DNA from 4 places in the Mesorhizobium sp. M0571 genome. Region 1 is predicted to be linked to each of the others. Evidence: predicted binding sites of a transcription regulator. Region 1 holds the regulator's gene; each other region holds the start of a gene.
What was found. The regulator LexA, encoded in region 1, represses DNA repair genes until DNA is damaged. The targets are predictions, from matches to a motif close to TGTTCNNNNTGTGTTCNG.
Positions count from the first base shown of each region.

Region 1 (5,724 bases):
ACGAGGCCAGGGCATGGGGCGCCGACGCCATCCTGATCATCATGGCCAGCGTCGCCGACGCGGTGGCAAGGGAACTCGAAGCGACAGCTTTCGAGCTCGGCATGGACGCGCTGGTCGAGGTGCATGACGAGGCCGAAATGGAACGCGCGCTGCGGCTGTCGTCGCGGCTGATCGGTATCAACAACCGCAATCTGCGGACCTTCGAAACCAGCCTCGAGACCTCGGAACGGCTGGCCGCAATGGTGCCGGCCGACCGCCTGCTGGTCAGCGAGAGCGGCATCTTTTCGCATGAGGATTGCCGCCGGCTGGAGCGGAGCGGCATCGCCACTTTCCTGGTCGGCGAGAGCCTGATGCGTCAACAGGACGTGACCGCGGCAACGCGCCTGCTTTTGACGGGCAAGGCGCCGGCCAATGCATCGGCCCGAAAATCGGAGTCGATTTTCGGAGAGCACGATGCATAGATTCAAAGTGTTAGAGCGTACTTTGTGCGTCCAAACGGACGCACGTCGCTCTAAGGCGGTCTGAGGATGGCGGCCGCCCTCACCCATCTTGGCGCACAGGGCGAAGCCAACATGGTCGATGTCGGCGACAAGGCTGAGACGGTGCGCACGGCAGTCGCAGAGGGCTTCGTCTCGATGCGGCCCGAGACGCTGGACATGATCCTCGCCGGCGATGCCAAGAAGGGCGATGTCCTGGGCACCGCGCGCATCGCCGGTATCATGGCGGCCAAGAAGACGCATGAATTGATCCCGCTCTGTCATCCGCTGCTGCTGACCAAGATATCCGTCGATATCGAGCCGGACGCGGCGCTGCCCGGCCTGAAAGTGACAGCACTGACCCGCGTTACCGGCAAGACCGGAGTCGAGATGGAGGCGCTCACGGCCGTCTCGGTAGCTTGCCTGACGATCTATGACATGGCCAAGGCGGTCGACCGTGCCATGGTTATCTCCGGCATCAGGCTGGTTGAAAAGACCGGCGGCAAATCCGGCGACTACAAGGTCACCGGGGTCACCGGAGATGGGACCACCGGGGCGGGCCGATAATGGCGCTGGTCCCAGTTGCCGAGGCGCTCGAGCGCCTGCTGCACGGCGCAGCAGCGCTGCCGGGCGAACGCGTCGCACTGCTGGATGCCGCAGACCGCGTGCTGGCGGAGCCGGTTGTGGCGCTCCGCACCCAGCCGCCGTTCAATGCCTCCGCCATGGACGGCTATGCCGTGCGGGCCGCCGATATCGCCTCCCTACCAGCAAAGCTTTCGGTGATCGGCATGGCGCCAGCCGGACGCGGCTTTGCCGGGGCGGTGCAGCAAGGGCAAGCCGTACGCATCTTTACCGGCGCGCCGCTTCCCGAAGGCGCCGACACCATCGTCATCCAGGAGAACGTCCGCGACCTCGGCGGCGGCAGCGTCGAAGTGACGGAGCCGACGGTGCAAGGGCGCAACATCCGCCGCCTCGGGCTTGATTTCGCCAAGGGCGACGTCCTGCTGGGCCAGGGCCGCCTGCTAGATCCGGCGGCCTTGTCACTGGCAGCATCGGCCAACCACCCCGAGGTCTGCGTGGTCAAGCGGCCGCTGGTCGCCATCATCGCCACCGGCGACGAATTGCTGCCGCCGGGCAGCGAGCTTGGCCCCGACCAGATCATCTCGTCAAACGCCTATGGCGTCGCCGCCGCCGCACAGTCGGTCGGCGCGCGCGCGCTCGATCTCGGCATCGCGCCGGACCGCAAGGAGGCGATCGCTGCGCTGGTGACAAAGGCGGTGAAGGCCGGCGCGAATGTCATCGTCACGCTGGGTGGTGCCTCGGTCGGTGACCACGACTTCGTCCATGACGTGCTGACCGGGCAAGGCATGACCCTCGATTTCTGGAAGATCGCCATGCGGCCCGGCAAGCCGCTGATGTTCGGGCGGCTGGGCGACATCCGCTGCATCGGCCTGCCCGGCAATCCGGTGGCAAGCCTGGTCTGCACCCAGCTCTTCCTGAAGCCGCTGCTGGCGCGGCTCGGCGGCCGGGCCTTTCAGCAGGATATACGTCGGGCGCGGCTCGGCGCTGCCATGCCGGCCAATGATCTCAGGCAGGATTATGTGCGGGCTGTTGTCAGGCACGACGCCGGCACGCTGGTGGCGACGCCGTTCGGCATTCAGGATTCCTCAATGCTGAAAATGCTGGCCGATGCGAACGGGCTGATCGTTCGCGCACCGTTCGCACCCGCCGCGGCGGCGGATGCTCCCTGCGACGTGCTGATGTTACGCTGAACAAACCGTCAACACATTCATTAAACTTTAAACAGTTGCGGAACACAAATGGAACAGATAGTGTTTGTTCTGGGTTTGTTTTTCTGATTCTGTTGGGGGTCGCTATGCTGACACGCAAACAACACGAACTGCTGATGTTCATCCACGAAAGGCTTAAGGAAAGCGGTATCCCGCCCTCCTTCGACGAGATGAAGGAAGCGCTCGACCTGGCTTCCAAATCAGGAATCCACCGGCTGATAACGGCGCTGGAGGAGCGCGGCTTCATTCGCCGTTTGCCCAACCGGGCCCGTGCCCTGGAGGTGCTGCGCCTGCCCGACTCGATCGCCCCAGGCCTCAATGCGGCACGCAAGTTCTCGCCGAGCGTCATCCAGGGCAGTCTTGGGCAAGGCGGTCCTGGGCAGGGCAGCCTGGGACGGCAAGGCAAGCCGACATCGTCGCGCGTCCCTGCAGCCGGCAATGACGACGATGTCGTCGTCGCCGTGTCGATCCCGGTGATGGGCCGCATCGCCGCCGGTGTGCCGATCGACGCCATCCAGCACCAGACGCATTCGATCTCCGTGCCGCCGGACATGATCATGGGCGGCGAGCATTATGCGCTTGAGGTCAAAGGCGATTCGATGATCGAGGCCGGCATTTTCGACGGCGACACGGTCATCATCCGCAATGCCGATACGGCGAGCCCCGGTGAGATCGTGGTGGCTCTGGTCGACGAGGAGGAAGCGACGCTGAAGCGGTTCCGCCGCAAGGGCGCCTCGATCGCCCTGGAAGCCGCTAATCCGGCCTATGAGACGCGCATCTTCGGGCCAGACAGGGTCAAGGTGCAAGGCAAACTCGTCGGGCTGATCCGCCGCTACTGAGTTGCGCCCTTGGGTGTGGTGCCGGCTTTAGGCTTGTCGGCCTTGCGATATGGCGGCAGGCCTCTGGCCTCGCGTGAAAACTTCCGCTGCATATGCCAGGGCCGGTATGATTTTTCGACCGCGAAGCGGATTTCTGCGCGCGTTGCCGCTTGTGGATCGAAATACACGGCGGCACTTCCCGCGCGCGCCAGTTGCCGTTTGGTGACGACGAGGACCAGCCGGTCGTAGTAGCAGGGGTTATGGGCGGTGGCGTCGTCGATGACGATCAAACTGGCAAAAGCACAGGCTGGCCGCGCAGTATCCCGGTCCTTGGCTTGCGCGACAATCGCACCGGATGGATGGCGGGCAAGGCAGAGGCCCTCCGTGCAAATGAAAGGCATGCCCGCTGGCAGATCGGCTGGGTCGGCAATGTCGAATTGCGGGTCGTTCTTTCCCGGTGTTTCCGGCGCGACGATGGCCTCGGAGGTCAGGGCGCGTTTCCAGTTGTCGATGGTGAATTCATTCGGGCGTGCTCGGTTGACCGCGAGTTCACCGCTGCCGATCGGCAGCGCGACCAGCCGTGCGTCCTCCGAGATCAATACGTCGGGTGCGCGCGTCTGCGTAGTCGTCAGCAAGCCGGCGAGCGCGAAAGGAAGTGCCGCGAGCCGCAGCCAGGTCGTGGCCATGCTGGCAATTATGAGACCGATCGTCACCAGAAGGACCGATCTCAGCGAAATCAGCCCGACCGCGTCGATCGGCGAGCGCTCGGAGATCCATCCGGACAGGGCGATCATCGCCGTCAGCCCCTTGCCCATCACATAGAGGAAAGGCCCATCCGCGCCGAACGGCATCGCCAGCGCGCTGAGGACCGCGCAAGGCATGACGACCAGCGAGACAATGGGCATGATCGCCAGATTGGCGAACAGGCTGAGCGGCGCCACGCGCTGGAAATGCCATATAGCGAAAAGCGCCGTGGCGCCCCCTGCAATGATCGAGGTCATCGCGAGGCCGCCCATGCCCAACAGAACCTTTCGGGTGGCGAAGCGTAGCGGCGACCGCCGCGGTGGCGGCGTGGTGGCCCTGCCGGCGCGGTAATCGGACCAGCCGGCATAGGCGCCGACAAGGGCCGCAGTCGCGGCGAAGGACATCTGGAAACTCGGACCGACCACCTCGTGCGGCGACACCAGGATGACCGCGATGGCCGAGATCGCCAGATTGCGCATGGTGAGCGCGGCCCGGTCGAACAGCACGGCGATAAGCATCACCGCCAGCATGATGAAGCTGCGTTCGGCCGCCACCACGATGCCGGAAAAGACGAGGTACGCCGCAATCGAAAAAAGCGCGGCGGCTGCGGCATATTTCTTGACCGGCCGTCGCGATGAGAAGTTGGGAAACAGCGCAAAGGCGCCGCGCAGGAGGGCCATGATGGTGCCGGCGACCAACGCCATATGCAGCCCTGAGATGGAGATGATGTGGTAGATGCCGGTACGCCGCATCGCTTCGTTGATCTCCTCGGGAATGCCGGCGCGCACGCCGACGATCAGCGCGGCTGCAATTTCCCCCTCGGCGCCGCCGATGCGGCTGCGGATATGGTCGGCGATCGATTCGCGGGCATCCTCGACCGCCGAAGAAAGCCGCGCAGCAAGCGGCATGCCGCCCGACGGCACGACTTTTGGATTGCCGAGGAAAAAGCCGCTGCCGCCGATACCGGCAAAATAGCTGTCGAAGGAGAAGTCGTAGCTGTCGGGCCGCACCGGGCCGGTCGGCGGCAGCAGCCGCACATAGCCGGTGATCTCGGAACCTGCGGTCAGCTCAGCCGGTATCTTCATCGCCGAAACGCGGACCCGTTCCGGCATGTAGCGCAGTGTCGGCCGGGCGGTCGAGATCACGTCGATCGTCAGCCTGATGCGGCCGCTCGCCATGGGCTCGAACGACACGACGCGACCCGTCAGCCGCGTCGAGATTTCGGAACCGAGCATATGCGTTCCGACACGCCAGGTCTCGAACTTGGCGGCAAGCACGCCAAGCGCGCAGAGCAACGCCACCATGAAGCACAGGCGGGTTCTGGGCCACGACCGCGAGAGGACGGCACAAAGCGCCGCGAGGAGCACGATTGCGATCGGCTGTGGAAAGGACGGCTCCACCGCCAGCGAGAAATACACAACCACCCCGCATGCCAGGAACACCGGCACCAGCAAGAAGGCGACGCCGCGGTCGAGTTCAAGGCCGGCCGCCGAGGCTACGCCCTTGCGGATGCTGGACGGTGCAAGGAGCCGCCAGCGCCGGCGCAGACGCACGATGGGCTCGACCGCAGGCACCGTAACCGTTGCTGGATCGCCCGCCGGCAGGATCCGGGGATCAATGCGCGGAGCGGGCAGCGATGCCGGTGCCGGCAGGACAGGCAGGGGCGTGGCAAACAGCAAACGTTCGCTGACGCCGTTGACCGCGTCCTCGCCCTTGCCTGCAACCCGGCCTCGCACAGCCATCGGGTCTGCCCCTTGCGCCCTCGACCCCCTATGCTACATGAACGCGCAACGCGCGAAAGTCCGCAAACCCACTTCCTTCGCCTGCCTGAGAGTTCCATGCCCGACAAGGTCGTCACCCGTTTTGCCCCTTCGCCCACCGGCTACCTGCATATCG
Region 1 is NZ_JAMYQT010000048.1:32,844-38,567, forward strand. Features, by position in the region: gene trpC (indole-3-glycerol phosphate synthase TrpC) at 1-461, shown strand, start outside; gene moaC (cyclic pyranopterin monophosphate synthase MoaC) at 528-1,043, shown strand; gene NKI85_RS31305 (molybdopterin molybdotransferase MoeA) at 1,043-2,248, shown strand; gene lexA (transcriptional repressor LexA) at 2,353-3,105, shown strand; gene NKI85_RS31315 (ComEC/Rec2 family competence protein) at 3,099-5,570, opposite strand; partial or broken gene gltX (glutamate--tRNA ligase) at 5,667-5,724, shown strand, end outside.

Region 2 (5,724 bases), on a different contig from region 1:
GCGACCTCGTCTTCAAGGGCCGCGTCCAGCCCAATGGCTACACCGAGCCGGTGCTGCACGCGCGGCGACTGGAGTTGAAGGCGGAGCGGAGCGCCTGAGCCGGCAAGCACGATGCGCGGAGGGTCGGGCGCCGGCATCCCCCTCCCCCTTGAGGGGAGGGTGGCCCGAAGGGCCGGGAGGGGTCCTGCGTGAAGTGCGCCGACTCCCATTCCGTCGACAAGGACGGGAACGAGGATTGTCTTAGCGACCGATACTCGGTGCCACTTTGATCTGCCGCATATGGCGCAGGCGTTGAAGGCCGAGCGTCTCACCGGCGACCCCACCCGGCCGCTTCGCGGCCACCCTCCCCTCGAGGGGGAGGGAAACGCTACGCCGCCTGCGCCATCCGTTCCGAACTCATGCGGTAGGAAATCGCTTCGGCCAGATGGATGCGGCCGACCGTTTCGCTGGCCTCGAGGTCGGCCAATGTCCGCGCCACCTTCAGCACGCGATGATAGGCCCGCGCGGAAAAGCCGAGTTTTTCGCTGGCATCTCTCAGCAACGACAGGCCGGCGGCATCGGGCATGGCGATCGTCTCGATGACGGAGGGCGAGCAATGGGCGTTGGTGGTGGCGGTCGCGCCGAGCCGCTCGAAGCGCTCGCGCTGGATCGTACGGGCGCGGGCGACGCGCAGCGCCACCGCGGCACTTTTCTCTGCCCGGTCCGGCCGGATCAGATCGCTGGCCGAGACCGCCGGCACCTCGATCCTCAGGTCGATGCGGTCGAGCAGCGGGCCGGAAATGCGCGCCTGGTAGTCGGTGCGGCAGCGATCACCGCGCAGGCAGCGATAGCCCGGCTCGCCGGCCATGCCGCAACGGCACGGGTTCATCGCCGCGACCAGCTGGATACGCGCCGGATAGGTGACGCGATGATTGGCCCGCGCGATCATGCAGTCGCCGGTCTCGAGCGGCTGGCGCAGTGCATCGAGCGCCTGCGGCGAGAATTCCGGAAACTCGTCGAGGAACAGCACGCCGTGATGGGCAAGCGAGGCCTCGCCCGGCCGCACGCGCAGGCCGCCGCCGACCATCGCCGCCATCGAGGCCGAATGATGCGGCGCGCGGAACGGCCGCCGGTCGGTCAGTTTTCCTTCGCCAAGCTCGCCGGCCACCGAGGCAATCATCGAGACTTCCAGCAATTCCCTGGGCGCCAGTGGCGGCAGGATCGACGGCAGCCGCTGCGCCAGCATCGACTTTCCCGACCCCGGCGGTCCCACCATCAAAAGATTGTGGCCGCCAGCCGCCGCCACTTCCAGCGCCCGCTTGGCGGTCTCCTGGCCCTTGATGTCGGCAAAGTCCGGCAGGTCGCGCGCCGAAGCATGGATGCCGGCTTCCGGCCGCGACAGGACCTGCGTGCCACGAAAATGATTGGCGATGGCGATCAGGCTGCGCGGCGCCAGAATGTCGAAGTCCTTGCCGGCCCAGGCGGCTTCCGGGCCGCAGGCGAACGGACAGATCAAGCCCTTGCCTTCGGCTTTGGCACCGATCGCCGCCGGCAGCGCGCCGGCGACCGCGGCAATGGTGCCGTCGAGCGACAATTCGCCAAGCACGACATAGCCGGCCAGCATGTCGCCCGGAATGGCGCCGAGCGCCGCCATCAGCCCGAGTGCGATCGGCAGATCGTAGTGGCTGCCTTCCTTGGGCAGGTCGGCGGGCGCCAGATTGACCGTGACCTTCTTCGACGGCATCGACAGGCCGGAGGCGTGCAGGGCGGCCTGCACCCGCTCGCGGCTTTCGGCCACCGCCTTGTCGGCCAGCCCGACGATGTGCATGTTGACCTTGCCCGGCGCGATCATCACCTGCACGTCGACCGGCACTGCCTCGATGCCCTGGAAAGCAACCGTGCGAACCCGCGCCACCATGTCTTCACCCCGGCTGCAGGCTTGCCCCCTGCGATCATGCCGCGAACGGCGTCACCGGAGACAACCACAGATTTTGGGCGAAGGCAAGAACATTTGGGGAACGGACGTCCGTCAAAGCAATGACCTCGGCCTGACAATGCAAGTGACGGCAGCGAGGCTGGGCTCGTCGAGAAGGCATATATTTTAGCTACTGCTTATTATTTTGGCGCTAAATGAGATATAAATCCGGCAGCGGTTCCGACAATCGCAACGCCAGGTTCCGCGTCGAGTACAGGGGAGGATGCTATGGCCGATGGTGGAATGAACGTCACGAAATTTGCAGCCAAGTCTCACGATACCCCGGATGAAGTTCGGGCGCCCGACAAGACACGCGTCGAAGTGGTGCGGCTTCCCGGGTTCACTCTCGGGCGGCTCAATATGGAGCCAGGATGGAAATGGTCCGAGTGTGTGAAGCCGGTCGTCAAGACGGACAGCTGTCAGGTGTCGCATGTCGGCTACGTCGCATCCGGAACCATCACCGTCAGATTGGATGACGGAACACAGAAAACTTTCGAGCAAGGCACGTCCTATACAATTCCGCCCGGCCACGACGCCTGGGTGGAAGGCAACGAGCGCTTTGTGTGCATCGAAGTCATGAGCGCCGAGCAGTACGCCAAACCAGCGTAGGGCAGCGGGGTCTATTTTCTCCGCTTGTCCTCGACGGCATCCCAGAACAGGCTGGCGATGTCGGCGCCGCCGAAGCGCTGTACCTCGCGCACGCCGGTCGGCGATGTCACGTTGATCTCGGTCATGTAGTCGCCGATGACGTCGATGCCGACGAGGATGAAGCCGCGCTCTCTCAGCGACGGGCCGATGCGGGCGCAGATCTCACGCTCGCGGTCCGTCAATTCGGTTTTTTCGGCGCGGCCGCCGACATGCATGTTGGAGCGGGAATCGTGCTCGGCCGGCACCCGGTTGATGGCGCCGACCGGCTCGCCGTCGATCAGGATGATGCGCTTGTCGCCGGCGCGCACCTCCTTCAGGTAACGCTGCACGATATAGGGTTCGCGGAACATCTGGCCGAACATTTCGAGCAGCGAGGCAAGGTTGCGGTCGGCCTCGTGCAGGTGAAAGATGCCGGCGCCGCCATTGCCGTAGAGCGGCTTGATGATGATGTCGCCGAACTCCTTGCGGAACGCGGCGACCTCCAGCGGGTCCTTGGTGATCAGCGTCGCCGGCATCAGGTCGGAAAATTCGGTGACGAAGATCTTTTCAGGGCTGTTGCGCACCCAGGCAGGATCGTTGATCACCAGCGTCTTCGGATGGATACGCTCGAGGATATGCGTAGTGGTGATGTAGTTCATGTCGAAGGGCGGATCCTGACGCAAAAGGATGACGTCCATCTCCGAAAGATCGGTGCGGACTTCTTCGCCCAGCGAATAATGATTGCCCTTCTCGTCGCGGACCTGCATCTCCTCGATGCGGGCAAACACCTTGCCGTCGCGCAGCGACAGCCGGTCGGGCGTGTAGTGGAACAGCTGGTGGCCGCGCTGCTGCGCTTCCAGCGACAGCGCAAACGACGTGTCACCGGCAATCGAGACGGTTGAGACGTGGTCCATCTGGACGGCGATTTTCAGCTTCACGGCAGGTCTCCGGGCGTTCACCGACAGCGATATACGGAACTCGGCGCCTTCTGCCAATCGGTCAGCTTGTTATGGGGCCGCGCTTCGCTTGGCGCAGAGCCCAACGCGATGTGCCTTCAGCGGTCGAAGACCAGCTTGGAATAGCCGAGGAAGGAAAGCGCCATGGCAACCAGCGAGGCAACCGCAAGGGCCGCGAGCGGCGGCACCATCGGCAGCGCGAACAGCATGGCGCAATAGACGAGATAATTGACGACGCTGGTGGCGATGCCGACGCCGCCATAGCGTGCGCCCTCCCGCGCGATGCCCCGGCTGGAAGGCGAGAAGGTCAGATGGCGGTTGATCAGCCAGGTGACGGACAGCGCAAAACCGATCGAGATGATGCGAGCCGCGAATGGTCCGAGCGGCGTTGCCGCCAGCACCAGCCATAGCGCCGCCGCATCGGCGACGAAGCCAATACCGCCAGCGACAATGAAGCGGGCGAGGCGTCCCATTTCGACCCTAGGCGGCCCGCGAGGTCTTGCGCGGTTCGGCCTTCTTCAAGGTGGCGAGCGCGCTCGCGCGTTCGCGTTCGACGCGGCCGGAAGGCATCGACAGATAGAAGATGCGCTTCTGCTCGGCTCGGCCGCGCGACACCGAATCGAGGATCAGCCCGGTCACCGCCGCCAGCATCGACAGCAGCAGCAGGCCGACCGACAGCACCCAGGTCGGCATACGCGGCACGAGGCCGGTTTCGGCGAACTCGATCAGCACCGGCGTCATCAGGAACAAGCTCGATGCCAGGAAGAACACCGAAAAAGCGCCGAAGAAACGCAACGGCTGCGTCTCCTTCATCAGCATGGCGAACATCCACAGGATCTTGGCGCCGTCGCGAAAGGTCGACAACTTCGACGAGGAGCCTTGCGGCCGGCGGCCATAATCGAGCCCGATCTCGCTGACCGGCAGTTTGAGCTGCGAGGCGTGCACCGACATTTCGGTCTCGATCTCGAAGCCGCCCGAAACGGCCGGAAAGCTTTTGACAAAACGCCGGGTAAAGGCGCGGTAGCCGGAAAAGATATCGGTGAAGTCCGAGCCGAACAGCCGCTTATAAAGGCTGTTGAAGATGCGGTTGCCGAAGGCATGGCCTGTCCTGCCGGCATCGTCGGTGACGCCGCGCCTTGTACCGACCGCCATATCGGACCGCTCGGTCAGCAGCGTGTTGATCAATTGCGGCGCATCCTCCGGCGCATAGGTGCCGTCACCGTCGGCCATCAGATAGATATCGGCCTCGATGTCGGCGAACATGCGGCGCACGACATTGCCTTTGCCCTGGCGCGGCTCGCGCACCACGGTGGCGCCAGCCGCGCGGGCTCGGAGCGCCGTCAGGTCGCGCGAATTGTTGTCGTAGACATAGATCGCGGCGGAAGGCAGCGTTTCGCGAAAGCGCCGCACCACCTCGGCAATCGTCAGCTCCTCGTTGTAGCAAGGCAGCAGCACGGCGATGCTCGGCTCATGGCGCACTTCTTGTGGCATTTTCGTCTCCGGATGCCCTGTGAGGCCCCTGACCGCTCAAACGCCGGCCTCGCTCGGGCGGCTTTACTATTTATTGAAGCTGTTAAGGCTAGGTTTAAACCGCCCCGTATTCCTTCCAAAGGTCCTGATATGAGCACAGCCGACGATGGCGCCTCCATTTGGAGGTCCGATATCGCGCTGGCGCTGTTTGCCACGCTGATGGTGCTTGCCGTCAATGCCTTTGCCGGGTTCCCGGCACTGACCGATGCCGGCGGCGACAACGACAATCTGCTGCGCCTTGTCGAAGTTCGCGACATGCTGGCCGGCCAGGGCTGGTTCGATCTGCACCAGTACAGGATGGGCCTGGAAGGCGGTTTCGTCATGCACTGGTCGCGGCTGGTCGATGCACCAATCGCCGCGATCATCATGGCCGTATCGGCCCTGACCGGCAGCACGGCCTTTGCCGAAAATGTCGCACAAGTGCTGTGGCCGGCGCTGCTCTTCTGCCTGACCGTGTTTTTCACCGCCCGAGCCGCACGCAGCTTTGCCGGCGACAGCGCCGTGTTGCCTGCTGTCGTCGTCGCCGCCGCCGCACTGCATTTCATCGGCATCTTTTCGCCTGGCGCGCTCGACCACCATAATGTCCAGCTGATGCTGAGCATGGCCAGCCTGAGCCTGTTGCTTGAAGCGCCACTGCGCAGGCCGGCGGCAGTGCTT
Region 2 is NZ_JAMYQT010000014.1:29,983-35,706, reverse strand. Features, by position in the region: gene NKI85_RS17785 (malate synthase G) at 1-98, shown strand, start outside; gene NKI85_RS17780 (YifB family Mg chelatase-like AAA ATPase) at 368-1,897, opposite strand; gene NKI85_RS17775 (cupin domain-containing protein) at 2,183-2,563, shown strand; gene gshB (glutathione synthase) at 2,575-3,519, opposite strand; gene NKI85_RS17765 (GtrA family protein) at 3,636-4,010, opposite strand; gene NKI85_RS17760 (glycosyltransferase) at 4,018-5,028, opposite strand; gene NKI85_RS17755 (GtrA family protein) at 5,158-5,724, shown strand, end outside.
Region 2: the regulator LexA is predicted to act here: its motif matches at 1,983-2,000, upstream of NKI85_RS17780 (YifB family Mg chelatase-like AAA ATPase).

Region 3 (5,724 bases), on a different contig from region 1:
GAACGCTGTCATGATCGGGCCTTCTCGGCGACTTTGATGCAGCCGGAATATCTGGGCAGGGCTTTGCGGACGAAGGGGAGGAGGCTTGCCGAAGCCGAGGGCGGATCGACGAGCCACCAGCCCTCGCTGCGAAGCCGGTATGGCAGGGACCAACGAAGTTTCTCGCGCTCTTGCATGCCGCTTTTTGCCAGGTCGACATGTGTCCGGCGGGGCGGAGACGAGGAGATTTTCCGAAATTGCGTGCAGTTTTTATGCACGGCTTGCCTCGGCCGGCTGCAGGCGGCATAGATCGGAGATGACCACCGAAAGCTACCGCCCGCGCCGCTCGGTGCTTTACGTCCCGGCCTCGAACGACAAGGCGTTGGCCAAGATCCCGTCGCTGGCCTGCGATGCCGTCGTCATCGATCTCGAGGACGCCGTCGCCTCGGCCGATAAACTTTCCGCGCGAGAAAAACTCGCGGCGATTTTCGCCGGCCGTTCCAGCCGGCGTTGCGAGATGGTCGTGCGCATGAATGCGCTGTCGAGCGAATGGGGCGCCGACGATCTGTTGGCCGCGGCAAAATGCCAGCCCGACGCCATCTTGCTGCCCAAGGTCGACACGCCACGCGACATCCTCGAGGCCGGCGACGTGCTCGACGACAATTTTGCGCCGGAAGAGGTCAAGCTATGGGCGATGATCGAGACGCCCAAGGCGCTGCTCAACATCGGGCCGATCGCCGAGCTCGGCCGCGATCCGGCCTCCCGTTTGGTCTGTTTCGTTGCCGGAACGAATGACCTGGTCAAGGACACCGGCATACTCGCCACGCCCGACCGGCGCTATCTCGTGCCGTGGCTGATGCAGATGGTGCTGGCGGCGCGCGCCGGCGGCCTCGACCTGCTCGACGGTGTCTTCAATGATTTTCGCGAAATGGACGGGTTTGCGCGCGAGTGCACGGAAGCGGCCGCCATGGGCTTCGACGGCAAATCGCTGATCCATCCGGCCCAGATCGAGGCCGCGAACCGCGCCTTTGCGCCGTCGCCTGAAGCGATGGCCGAGGCGCGCGCGGTCAAGGAAGCCTTCGCGCTCGCCGAAAATACCGGCAAGGCGGTGATTGCGCTGAACGGAAAAATGGTCGAACGGCTGCATTTGGCGCAGGCCGAAAAACTGCTGGCGAAGGCCGCCGCTGTTCGCGCATGATATCGCAACCGACGACGGGAATTGAAGAATGAAACTCTACCGCTTTTTGTCCGGTCCGGACGATGCCAGCTTCTGCCACAAGGTGACGGCGGCGCTGAACAAGGGCTGGCACCTGTTCGGCTCGCCGACCTATGCCTATGACAAGGAAGCCAAGACCATGCGCTGCGGCCAGGCCGTCGTGAAGGACATCGAGGGCCAGGAATACGGCCCCGACACCAAGCTCAGCGACTGGTAGGGTTCGGCTCTATCCTGTGGGCGCTATGGCCCACTGCCCTAGCTTCAGGTTGAGTTTGCCCATCGCCCGTTCCAGGCCGTTGGCGCCGCCCCTCACCTGCCTACCGGCATCCTCTCCCCGTATAGTGACGGGGAGAGGGGTGCTCTCATCGGCGATTTCGCCAATCACCAACGTTGTAGAACAGCGCCGAGGCTGCGGCCAGCTTCTTTCTCCCCGTCACTATACGGGGAGAAATGCCCGGCAGGGCAATGAGGGGCGGCGTCAACATCGACAATTGATCGTCTCTAACGGACCGGCCGGTCGAATTGGCCGATCGTCATGCCCATTTGATGCCCCCTATTCAGCCGCTTCCTCGATCTTCTCCATATCGTCGTCCGACAGGCCGAAATGGTGGCCGATCTCGTGGATCAGCACATGGGTGACGATGTCGCCCAGCGTTTCCTCGTTCTCGGCCCAGTAGTCGAGGATAGCGCGACGGTAGAGCGTGATGCGGTTCGGCCCCTCGCCGGTCTGCGGATTCCAGCGCTCGGCGATGCCGCGCCCCTCGAACAGGCCGAGCAGGTCGAACGGCGTTTCCAGCGACAGGTCGTCCATGATCTCGTCGGTCGGGAATTCGGCGATCTGGATGACGATCTCGCCGGTCAGCTTGCGAAATTCCTCCGGCAGATGGGCATAGGCCTCCAGCGCCAGGAACTCCATTTCCTCCATCGACGGCGAAAGCTGGTCGTGCCAGATGCGGGTTTGGTAGATGCGAGCCATGCGTTGTCCTTTGATCCCGGCATATAGGCTTTCAGGCCGGACTCGGCAAATGGCCGGGCTGGAGCGCCCGTGTCATGTTCCCACTACAGGAATAAATTCCCCATGACTCCGCTTGACTCTTTGGCCGCCCTCTGGAATCTATAGGAACATAACAGGAACAATTGTGAGTGGAAGCTGACCGTCATGGCGACAAGCGCCGTGGCGCGGGAGACTGTTTTTGCCCTGCGCCGCCAGATCGCGAAGATCGAAGGGACCTTGCCCGAGCGCCTGGAGGCGCCGGCCGGTTCGTCGTTTGATGCGGATGTCAGCCCCCAGACTCTGACATTCCCTCGGGATCTGACGCCCCCTCGGAATCTAACTATTGTCCGGCGCGGCCTCGCCGTGGCTTCGCAGGATGCGTTTTTGCGCACCGGTGCCCAGCGCCTCGATGCTGCGCTCAGCGGCGGCCTGCCAAAGGCGGCGCTGAGCGAGTTTCATGGCGCCGCGACCCGCGATGCCGGGGCCGTCGCCGGCTTTGTCCTGTCGCTCGTCAGCCTGATCCTCAGCCAGGGCCCGCGATTGCCGGTGCTGTGGATCGGCACATCGGAGATTTTCCGCGAGGCCGGCTTCCCCTACGCCAGGGGGCTTCACGCCTTCTTCGGCATCGAGCCGGAGCAATTGCTGTTTTCCGAGGCGCCAAGGCTCCTCGATGCGTTGTGGGTTGCCGAGGAGGCTGCCCGGATGACGGCGCTTGCCGCTGTCATCCTCGAAATCCGCGGCAACCCGCAGCGGCTGGACCTCACCGCGACGCGGCGGCTGCACGCCCGGGCGCAGAGTGCGGGCCGGCCGCTGTTCCTGCTGCGCCAGGCCGGCGAGCCCGAGCCGACGGCAGCGCCCGTCCGCCTCATCCTGTCGGCGGCACCCGCGGCAGCGCGCGAGACAATCGCCGGGCCGCTCGCCGGCTCGATCGGCCGACCCGCCTTCACCGTTACCATCGGCAAGAGCCGCACGGCCTTGCCCGGACAATTCACACTGGAGTGGAACCCCGATGAACGCCTATTCGAAGAAAGACGGGGCGAGCAAGGAAGGGCTCAGGAATGGGCAAAGAATCCTGTCCCTGTGGTTTCCGCATCTCGCCGCCGAGAGGATCCTGCGGCAGCGTCTGGGGCGGTCCTGGCGTTCCCGGCCGTCGGATCACCTGCCGCTGGTGATCAGCCATCGCGACAGGAACGCCCAGCGCATCGCCGCCCTCGACGAACGGGCTGAGGCGCTCAATCTGAAGCGCGGCATGGGCATAGCCGACGCACGCGCCATGCATCCGTCGATCGACATAGTGGAGGCCGATCCGGAGGCCGACCGGCGCCTGCTCGAAGGCCTCGCCGACTGGTGCGACCGCTACACGCCGCTGGTGGCGCTCGATGGAACCGATGGCCTCTATCTTGACGTCACCGGCTGCACCCATCTTTTCGGCGGCGAACGCTCGATGCTGGACGACATCCTGTCGCGCTTTTTCCATCAAGGCTTCGATGTCCGCGCCGGGCTTGCCGCCACACCAGGTGCTGCCTGGGCGGCGGCGCGGTTTTCCGGCGACCGTATCGTCGCCGATGGTGAGGAGGAGGCGCTTCTCGCGCCGTTGCCGCTGGCGGCGCTGCGCATCGACGCGGAGGTCCGCGCCAGCCTTGAAAGCGTCGGCCTGCGCACGGCGGGCGCCGTCATGGCAGCACCGCGCGCGCCGCTTGCCCGCCGCTTCGGCACATCGCTGCTTTTGCGCCTCGACCAGGCGCTCGGCCGCCTCGACGAGGCGGTGTCGCCGCGCCTGCCGGTCGCACCGCTTTCGGTCGAACGCCGTCTTGCCGAGCCGATCATGCTGACCGAGGACATCGAGCGGCTGACAGGCATGCTGGCGGCAACGTTGAAGAGGGATCTCGAACGCCGCGGCGAGGGCGCAAGGCGGCTGGCGCTGCTGCTCTTTCGTGTCGATGGCGGCGTCAGCCGCATCGCCGTCGGCACCTCGCGGCCCTTGCGCGAGCCGCTGCTGATCCAGAAATTGTTCCACGAAAGGCTTGCCGCGCTCGAACAGGATATCGACGCCGGCTATGGCTTCGATCTCGTGCGCCTCTCGGTGCTGACCGCCGCCGCCTTCGACATGCAGCAGGCCGACCTTGCCGGCGAAACGAGCGACGACGGCGCCGATATCGCGCTTTTTGCCGACCGCATTCGCGCCCGGCTCGGTGAAGGCGCGGTCTTAAAACCGGTCGCCGTCGAGAGCCATCTGCCGGAGCGCGCCGTCGCCACCATTCCCTTCGCGGAAGCGCCGCAAAGAACTTCGCCGCCGAAGCAGCCGGGCAAGGCGAAGGACGTCCCCACGACTGTCTTCCAGCCGGAACGGCCGATCCGGCTTTTCCGTTCGCCCGAACCGATCGAGGTGCCGGCCACCGAAATGCCGGAAGGTCCGCCTTTGAACTTCCGCTGGCGCCGCGCGCTCTACCGTGTCGCGCGCGCCGAAGGGCCGGAGCGCATCGCGCCTGAATGGTGGCGAGAGGCGGCGGGACAGCACGATGCGCCGACCCGGGATTATTTCCGCATCGAGGATGCCGACGGCCGCCGTTACTGGCTCTACCGCCAGGGCCTCTACGGCGCCTCTCAAGTCCCGCCGCGCTGGTTCATGCATGGGATCTTTGCATGAATGCGCTGACGGCCATTCCCTATGCCGAATTCGGCATCCAGTCGAACTTCTCGTTCCTGCGCGGCGCCTCGAAACCGGAGGAACTGGTGGTCGCGGCAAAGTTCCTGGGATTTTCGGCGATCGGCCTCGCCGACCGCAACACGGTGGCGGGCGTCGTGCGTGCCTGGCAGCAGGCCAAGGTGGAGGGTTTTTCCTATCATCCCGGCTGCCGTCTGGTTTTTTGCGACGGCACGCCGGACATCCTCGCCTATCCGCAAAACCGCAAGGGCTGGGGCCATCTCTGCCGCATGCTGACGCAAGCCAATTTGCGCGACGAAAACGAAAAAGGGGCAACGCTCCTCAAACAGAGCGATCTTCTCGAATGGGGCGATCTCTTGTCGCTAGCCATCCTGCCGGATCTATCGACGGGTGCGGATGGCTTCGACTTGCTTAGCCGGCTCAGGGATCGCTTCGGAGAAACCCTGCGGCTTGCGGTTTCGCCGGATTACCGCGGCAACGACCGCTTTCGGGTCGAGCAGGCGGCGGCAATGGCCGAGCTGGCCGGCATCCCCTTGATGGCGACCAACGACGTTCTCTACCATACGTCGGAGCGGCGCCCGCTGCAGGACGTGCTGACGGCGATCCGCCTCAATATGCCCGTCGCCGAGGTGGGGCTGGAACTGAACGCCAATGCCGAACGTCATTTGAAGCCGCCAATGGAGATGGCGCGGCTTTTTCGCCGGCATCCGCAAGCCTTGGCGGAAACGCTGCGCTTTGCCGGGGAACTGACCTTCTCGCTCAGCGACCTGCAATACAACTATCCTGACGAGCCGACGGAATCGGGCCTCGGGCCACAGGCCGAGCTGGAAAGGCTGGCCAGGGAGGGAGCGGCCATCCGCTACCCCTCAG
Region 3 is NZ_JAMYQT010000025.1:28,381-34,104, reverse strand. Features, by position in the region: gene NKI85_RS25245 (DUF4153 domain-containing protein) at 1-12, opposite strand, end outside; gene NKI85_RS25240 (HpcH/HpaI aldolase/citrate lyase family protein) at 296-1,177, shown strand; gene NKI85_RS25235 (DUF1737 domain-containing protein) at 1,206-1,412, shown strand; gene NKI85_RS25230 (metallopeptidase family protein) at 1,749-2,171, opposite strand; gene NKI85_RS25225 (ImuA family protein) at 2,355-3,416, shown strand; gene NKI85_RS25220 (DUF6504 family protein) at 3,358-4,836, shown strand; gene NKI85_RS25215 (error-prone DNA polymerase) at 4,833-5,724, shown strand, end outside.
Region 3: the regulator LexA is predicted to act here: its motif matches at 2,314-2,331, upstream of NKI85_RS25225 (ImuA family protein).

Region 4 (5,724 bases), on a different contig from region 1:
CGGTCGGAAAGGCCCGTTCCGACCCAATTTCTGCCGTTCCGATATCGGCCTCGCCATCTCCAGGGCGGATGTTCACCGAATTTCGGCGAGAAACTGCGTTGGCCTGCCGTCTCTTGACGCGACAGGATGGCGGTGCGGCCGGCGCAGGTGTATGATGATGGTCTAATATTTCAAGATCAGGGAGGACAGCATGACATCTTGGGAAATCAAGGGACGCGAACTCGTCAATTGCACCTGCGAATATGGCTGCAACTGTCAATTCAATGCGCTGCCCGACAAAGGCCATTGCCATGCCGTTGCCGGCATCCAGATCGATGAGGGGCATCATGGCGAGACCGGTCTCGATGGCCTCCGGATCGCTGCGATCTTCAAATGGCCTGGCGCGATCCACGAAGGCAACGGCGAAGCCATCGCTTTCGTCGACGAGAACGCAACAGACCGGCAGCGTCAAGCGCTGCTGCGCATCATGACCGGCCAGGACACCGACCCGTTCGCGACGATGTTCGCCGTCTACGCCTCAACCGTGACGAAAATGAATGATCCGGTTTTCACGAAGATCGATCTCGACCTCGATATCGACGGCCGCAGGGGCCGCATCTTCGTTAAGGACTACATCGAAACGGTAGGTGAACCGATCCGCAACAAGGTGACGGGCGCGGACTCGCGCGCTCAGATCGTGTTGCCGAACGGCTTCGAATATGCGGTCGCCGAGATCGGTAGTGCCTCGAGCACAACCAGCGGGCCGGTTCAGGTGAACACGAAGGACAGTTACGGCCAGTTCGCGCGGCTGCATCTCAACAATCACGGGGTGGTGCGAGCCTGACGCGTCGCATGGACGGCGCGTCGCCACTTGAACGCCTGCTCAGACGCGACCGCGTCCTCACGATTGCGGGAGTGGTGGCGCTGTGCCTGCTGACCTGGCTTTATATCGTCGCCGGTGCAGGCCTCGGCATGAATGCGTGGGAGATGTCGAGGCTCGCGCTATTCCCCCACCAGCAAACTGCCGACGTGACCTCCGACATGCCCGGCATGGACATGAGCGCGATGGCCATGGCGACGGAACCGCGGCTCTGGGGGGCCGCGATCTGGGCGCTGATGATCGCCATGTGGTGGGTCATGATGGTCGCCATGATGTCCCCGAGCGCCGCGCCGACCATCCTGCTCTATGCGCGCGTACATCGCCATGCGCTCGCACAGGATCAGATCCAGGACAAGCTCGCGCCCACCGGCGTATTTATGGCAGGCTACCTCCTGGTCTGGCTGGGGTTCTCCGTCGCGGCAGCCGGGTTGCATTGGCTGCTCGAACGCGAGGCGTTCGTTACCGCGACGATGATGAGTTCGCAGAGCCGCTGGCTTTCAGGCATCGTCCTGATCGCCGCGGGCCTGTATCAGTTCTCGCCGCTCAAGAACGCCTGCCTGTCGCATTGCCGGACACCGACGGCGTTCCTTTCCCGCCAGTGGCGTCCCCACGCACTTGGCGCGCTGCGTTTGGGCGCACTGCACGGGGCGTTTTGCGTCGGATGCTGCTGGATGCTGATGGCGTTGTTGTTCGTGGGTGGCATAATGAATCTGGTGTGGGTTGCCGGGCTCGCTATTCTGGTGATGGTTGAAAAGGTGTTTCCTGCAGGCCGGTGGGTTGGCCGGGCGGCCGGCATCGCCCTGATCGCCTGGGGCAGCGCAACGCTTTTGGTCTGACGACCAGGGCCGCCTCGAACGTCGCGTTTTTGCAGGAACGACGACCGATCGCTTCTGTTGCAAAGTGCATCGCATCGGTCCGGCCAAGCCGCCTCACAATTCCTTTTCGGCCAGTTCGCGAAAGGCGTCGGGAACCGACCGTGACAGTCCGAGCGCGACCGAGGCATAGCCGACCGCCTCCCAGCCGAAGCGGTCGCGGATCTTGTCGATGGCGCGGTCGGCGGTCCAGCGCGCCGCGCCCTTCCTGGTGCCGGGGCGGCGGCGGTCGTCGTCCAGCCCGAGCGGCAGTTCCAGCTGCAGGCCCGGCTGCTTTTCCAGGTGCGAGACGGCGATCGCCAGCAGCGAGATGGTTTTTTCGTGCGGATGGTCGGCCAGCACCTTGCGCACCAGCGCCTCGGCTATCTCGGCCAGCATGGCGGTTGCCGAAATCGGCTGGTTGAGCGTGATCGAGCGCGTCACCGAGCGCAGATCGGCAAAGCGGACGCGAACCGTCACGGTGCGGCCGGGCCGGGATTTCGCCCGCAATCTGGTGGCGACCCTGTCGGCCAGATGCAGCAGCGCCGGCACGAAGACTTCCTCGTCGGCGGGTTTTCGGCCGAGCGCCGATTGCGCGCCGGCCGAGCGCGCCCGGCGCTGCGTCTCGAGCTTGCGCGGATCGCGGTTCCACGCCAGCGCGTTGAGTTTTTCTCCGGCCGCCGGCCCGAGCAGGCGCTCCAGCGCCCCACCGTTGGTCTTCGCCAGCTCGCCGATGGTGTTGACGCCGATGCCGGCCAGCCGCTCCCTGGTGACCGGACCGACACCCCACATTAGCTCGACCGGCAGATCGTGGAGGAATTCCAGCTCGTCGCGCGGATCGACCACCACCAGCCCGTCGGGCTTGGCGACCTGTGAGGCGATCTTGGCCAGATGCTTGGTGCGCGCCACGCCGACCGAGATCGGCAGGCCGAGCTCGGCCCGCACGCGGCGGCGGATCTTGCCGGCGATCTCGGCCGGTGAGCCGAACAGGTGGGTGCAGCCGGCGACGTCGGCAAAGGCCTCGTCGATGGAAATCCGCTCGACCACAGGCGTGAAATCGCCGAGCACCTTGATGGCCGCATCGCCCAGCCGCTGATAGTCCTTGAAATGGCCGCCGACGAAAATCAGCCCGGGGCAGAGCTCCCGCGCACGCCGCCCCGGCATGCCGCCGCGTACGCCGAAGGCCTTGGCTTCATAGGAGGCCGCCAGCACAACGCCGCCGCCGACGGCGATCGGCTTGCCGCGCAGAGCCGGGTCGAGCAATTGTTCGACCGAGGCATAGAAGGCATCCAGATCCGCGTGGAGGATGTTGGCTTCCATCCGGCCCGTTCGCCCGCGGCGGTTCAAACGCCGCATTGTCTAGAGTTTTGAATGGAACATAAAGAGAACGTTGCCGGCGGATTGTCAAGCAGCGCAAAGGCTACCGCCCACCGAGACGCCGGGCGGACGCGCGGCATGCGCGTCGCTCAGTCTGTTCAGCCGCGCAGCCGATCCCTGGCCTGCATCAGCGCGAATCCCAACAGGTTCTCGCCGCGCCACAGCAGCGGGTTCGCGACCCTCTCGTCATCCGCCGCAAGGCCGATGCCCCACACCCGGTCGACAGGGCTTGCCTCGACCAGCACCTTGTCATGCGTCGACAGCAGATATTCGCGCAGCGCCGCGTTCTGCCGGAATTTCTGAAAGCTCCCTTCGGCGACGATGCGGTATTTGTCGGCATCCCATTTGGCCCCATCGAAGCCGCTCACCTGCCGGCCAAGCTGCTTTGCCTGCTTGGGGCTCGCCGCCTTGAGGATTTGCGTTGCCGCCTGAGCATCACCGAACAGACGTGCCTTCTCAGCCATCATCCAATGTTCCGCAGTCGGATAGCTCAGGCCATCGACGATAAAGGGCGCATGCCACCACTGGCTGAAGCACGATGCGGCTATGCGGCCGTCCTTGGACGGCTCATGGCCCCAGAAGAACAGGAACTTCTGCCGGGGCTTTGCGCGAAAGGCTGCTTCAAGCCAGCGTCGGTCGTAAATCATGGAGCGGATGGAGCAGGGCGGAAGGCCGGCTTGTCAATGCTCCATCAGTGGGCCGGCGAAGAAGAGCAGTTGGCGCTGCATGCGATGAAATGCTGACCTACAGCGCCATCTTGTAGCCGAGATGGCTGGCGGTGAAACCGAGGCGCTCGTAGAATGCGTGCGCCTCCCGTCGTTCCTTGTCCGTGGTGAGCTGAATGAAGCTGCAGTCGCGCGAGCGGCACGTTTCAACCGCCCATTCGACCATCAGCTTGCCGATGCCGCGGGAGCGCCATTGCCGGGCGACGCGAACGCCTTCGATCTGCCCGCGCCAGGCGCCTTTCCTCGAAATGCCGGGAGTGAAGCTGAGTTGCAGGGTGCCGATCACTTGCCCGGCCTCGACAGCCACGGCCAACAACTGGTCGGGGTCGGCATCGATCGCCCTGAAGGCATCGAGATAGGAAGGCGCGAGCGGCGTGGACGGGTCTTCCCGGCCCGCGCCGAGGATGTCGTCGGCAAGCATTGCAACGATCGCCGGCAGGTCGGGCGCTTGCGCGCGACGGAATTCGATCTCGCTCATCACGTGGAGACATACGGCGCGGTGTCGGCGATCGCAATGTCCCACTTGAGTCGCAAGCGAACGCCAGCGTCTGATGCAAGCAAGCTCGGCGGGACAGAGGGGGCGCTGTCCCGCCGAGCTTTCAGTGAAAACGAGGTGGCTGGTTCCCGGCCAACGCTACGCCGCCTCCAGCGCCCAAAGGCGGTGGCCGTAGCGGCGGAAGAAGCGGGCGAAGAGGCGCTGCTGCCTGGCCCGGGCGAGGTCGGCGCCGCGCCTTTCCTGCCGCCAGCGCGGCATGTTGCGGAATATCGACAGGAAGCGGGCGGCGTCCTCGATCGCTTCCTCGGCCGACTGCGCCGGGCGGATCGCCACCAGGAACAAAGCGCGGCTCGGCTTCATCCGGTCGATCGCCGCCTTGCGCCGGCGATGGCCCTGGCGCGCCTTGCGAATGCCGTCCTGGCGGATGGCCGCGAAGGCGGCGAGCATGGCCGGGCTGTCGCCAGTATAGCCGCAGGCATGGGCGAACTGGGCTGGGTCCATCGTCGTTCCCTTGCTGCCGGCCGACGGAGCGGCCGCAGTTCTGTTGCTCGCGCCGATTCCAGCTCGCACATCGATATAAGCATAACTCAAATAATATGACAAGTGAAACTTTCACGTCAATGTAAGCGGAACCGACTCGACTCCGCTCCGAAAACCGATAATGTTGCGAACAAAGCAGGAACAAAGATGGGGATGGCTATGGCATTAGCAGGCAAGGAAGCGACGATCGCCGATGTTGTCTCGATTGCCGTCGAGTGCATCGATTGCGGCCGCAACAGGTGGTGGAAGCCGGCCGAGCTCAAGCGGCATGGGGTGAGGCCGGAGACGCCGCTGGCGGCACTTTCGGGGCGCCTGATCTGCAAGGCCTGCCGGGCCGACGGCCTGCCGGGCGCCGCCGTTTCGATCCAGGCAGCCTTCATCGACGACCGGCAGCGGGCCCTGGCCGAGGCGCGGATGCTCAATGGCCGCGAGCCGGAGCAATCGAGGCGGGCTTGAAGGGGAGGGGCGGTGTTCTTCCTTCTCTCCTTGTGGGAGAAGGCGGCCGAGCGAAGCTCGGTCGGATGAGGGGTGTTGGACGGATCGCGGAGTTGAAGACGTAAGGATTTAGAATCGTTCGAATATTTTTAACACCTCATTTCTTCCAACACCCCTCATCCGGCTCGGCGCTGCGCGCCGATCCACCTTCTCCCACAAGGGGAGAAGGGCGCGCGCCAGCGCCGCGTCAATACCCCAGCAATTCCTTGAGCGGGATGACGCGGAAGACGTTCTTGATCGCGTAGCGGTTGAAGGTCAGCGTCTTGGGCGGGTTGTATTGCTCGACGATCAGTTCGGCGGCGGTGCGCTTGACCAGCTTCTTGATGAAGGCCTTGCCGTTGTGCTCGTTCTCCTCGGGCAGCGTCTCGATCACCACATGGT
Region 4 is NZ_JAMYQT010000015.1:127,688-133,411, reverse strand. Features, by position in the region: gene NKI85_RS19305 (DUF1326 domain-containing protein) at 191-823, shown strand; gene NKI85_RS19300 (DUF2182 domain-containing protein) at 832-1,695, shown strand; gene dinB (DNA polymerase IV) at 1,789-3,030, opposite strand; gene ybiA (riboflavin biosynthesis intermediates N-glycosidase) at 3,186-3,734, opposite strand; gene NKI85_RS19285 (GNAT family N-acetyltransferase) at 3,832-4,290, opposite strand; gene NKI85_RS19280 (hypothetical protein) at 4,447-4,809, opposite strand; gene NKI85_RS19275 (hypothetical protein) at 5,002-5,304, shown strand; gene NKI85_RS19270 (XRE family transcriptional regulator) at 5,531-5,724, opposite strand, start outside.
Region 4: the regulator LexA is predicted to act here: its motif matches at 3,083-3,100, upstream of dinB (DNA polymerase IV).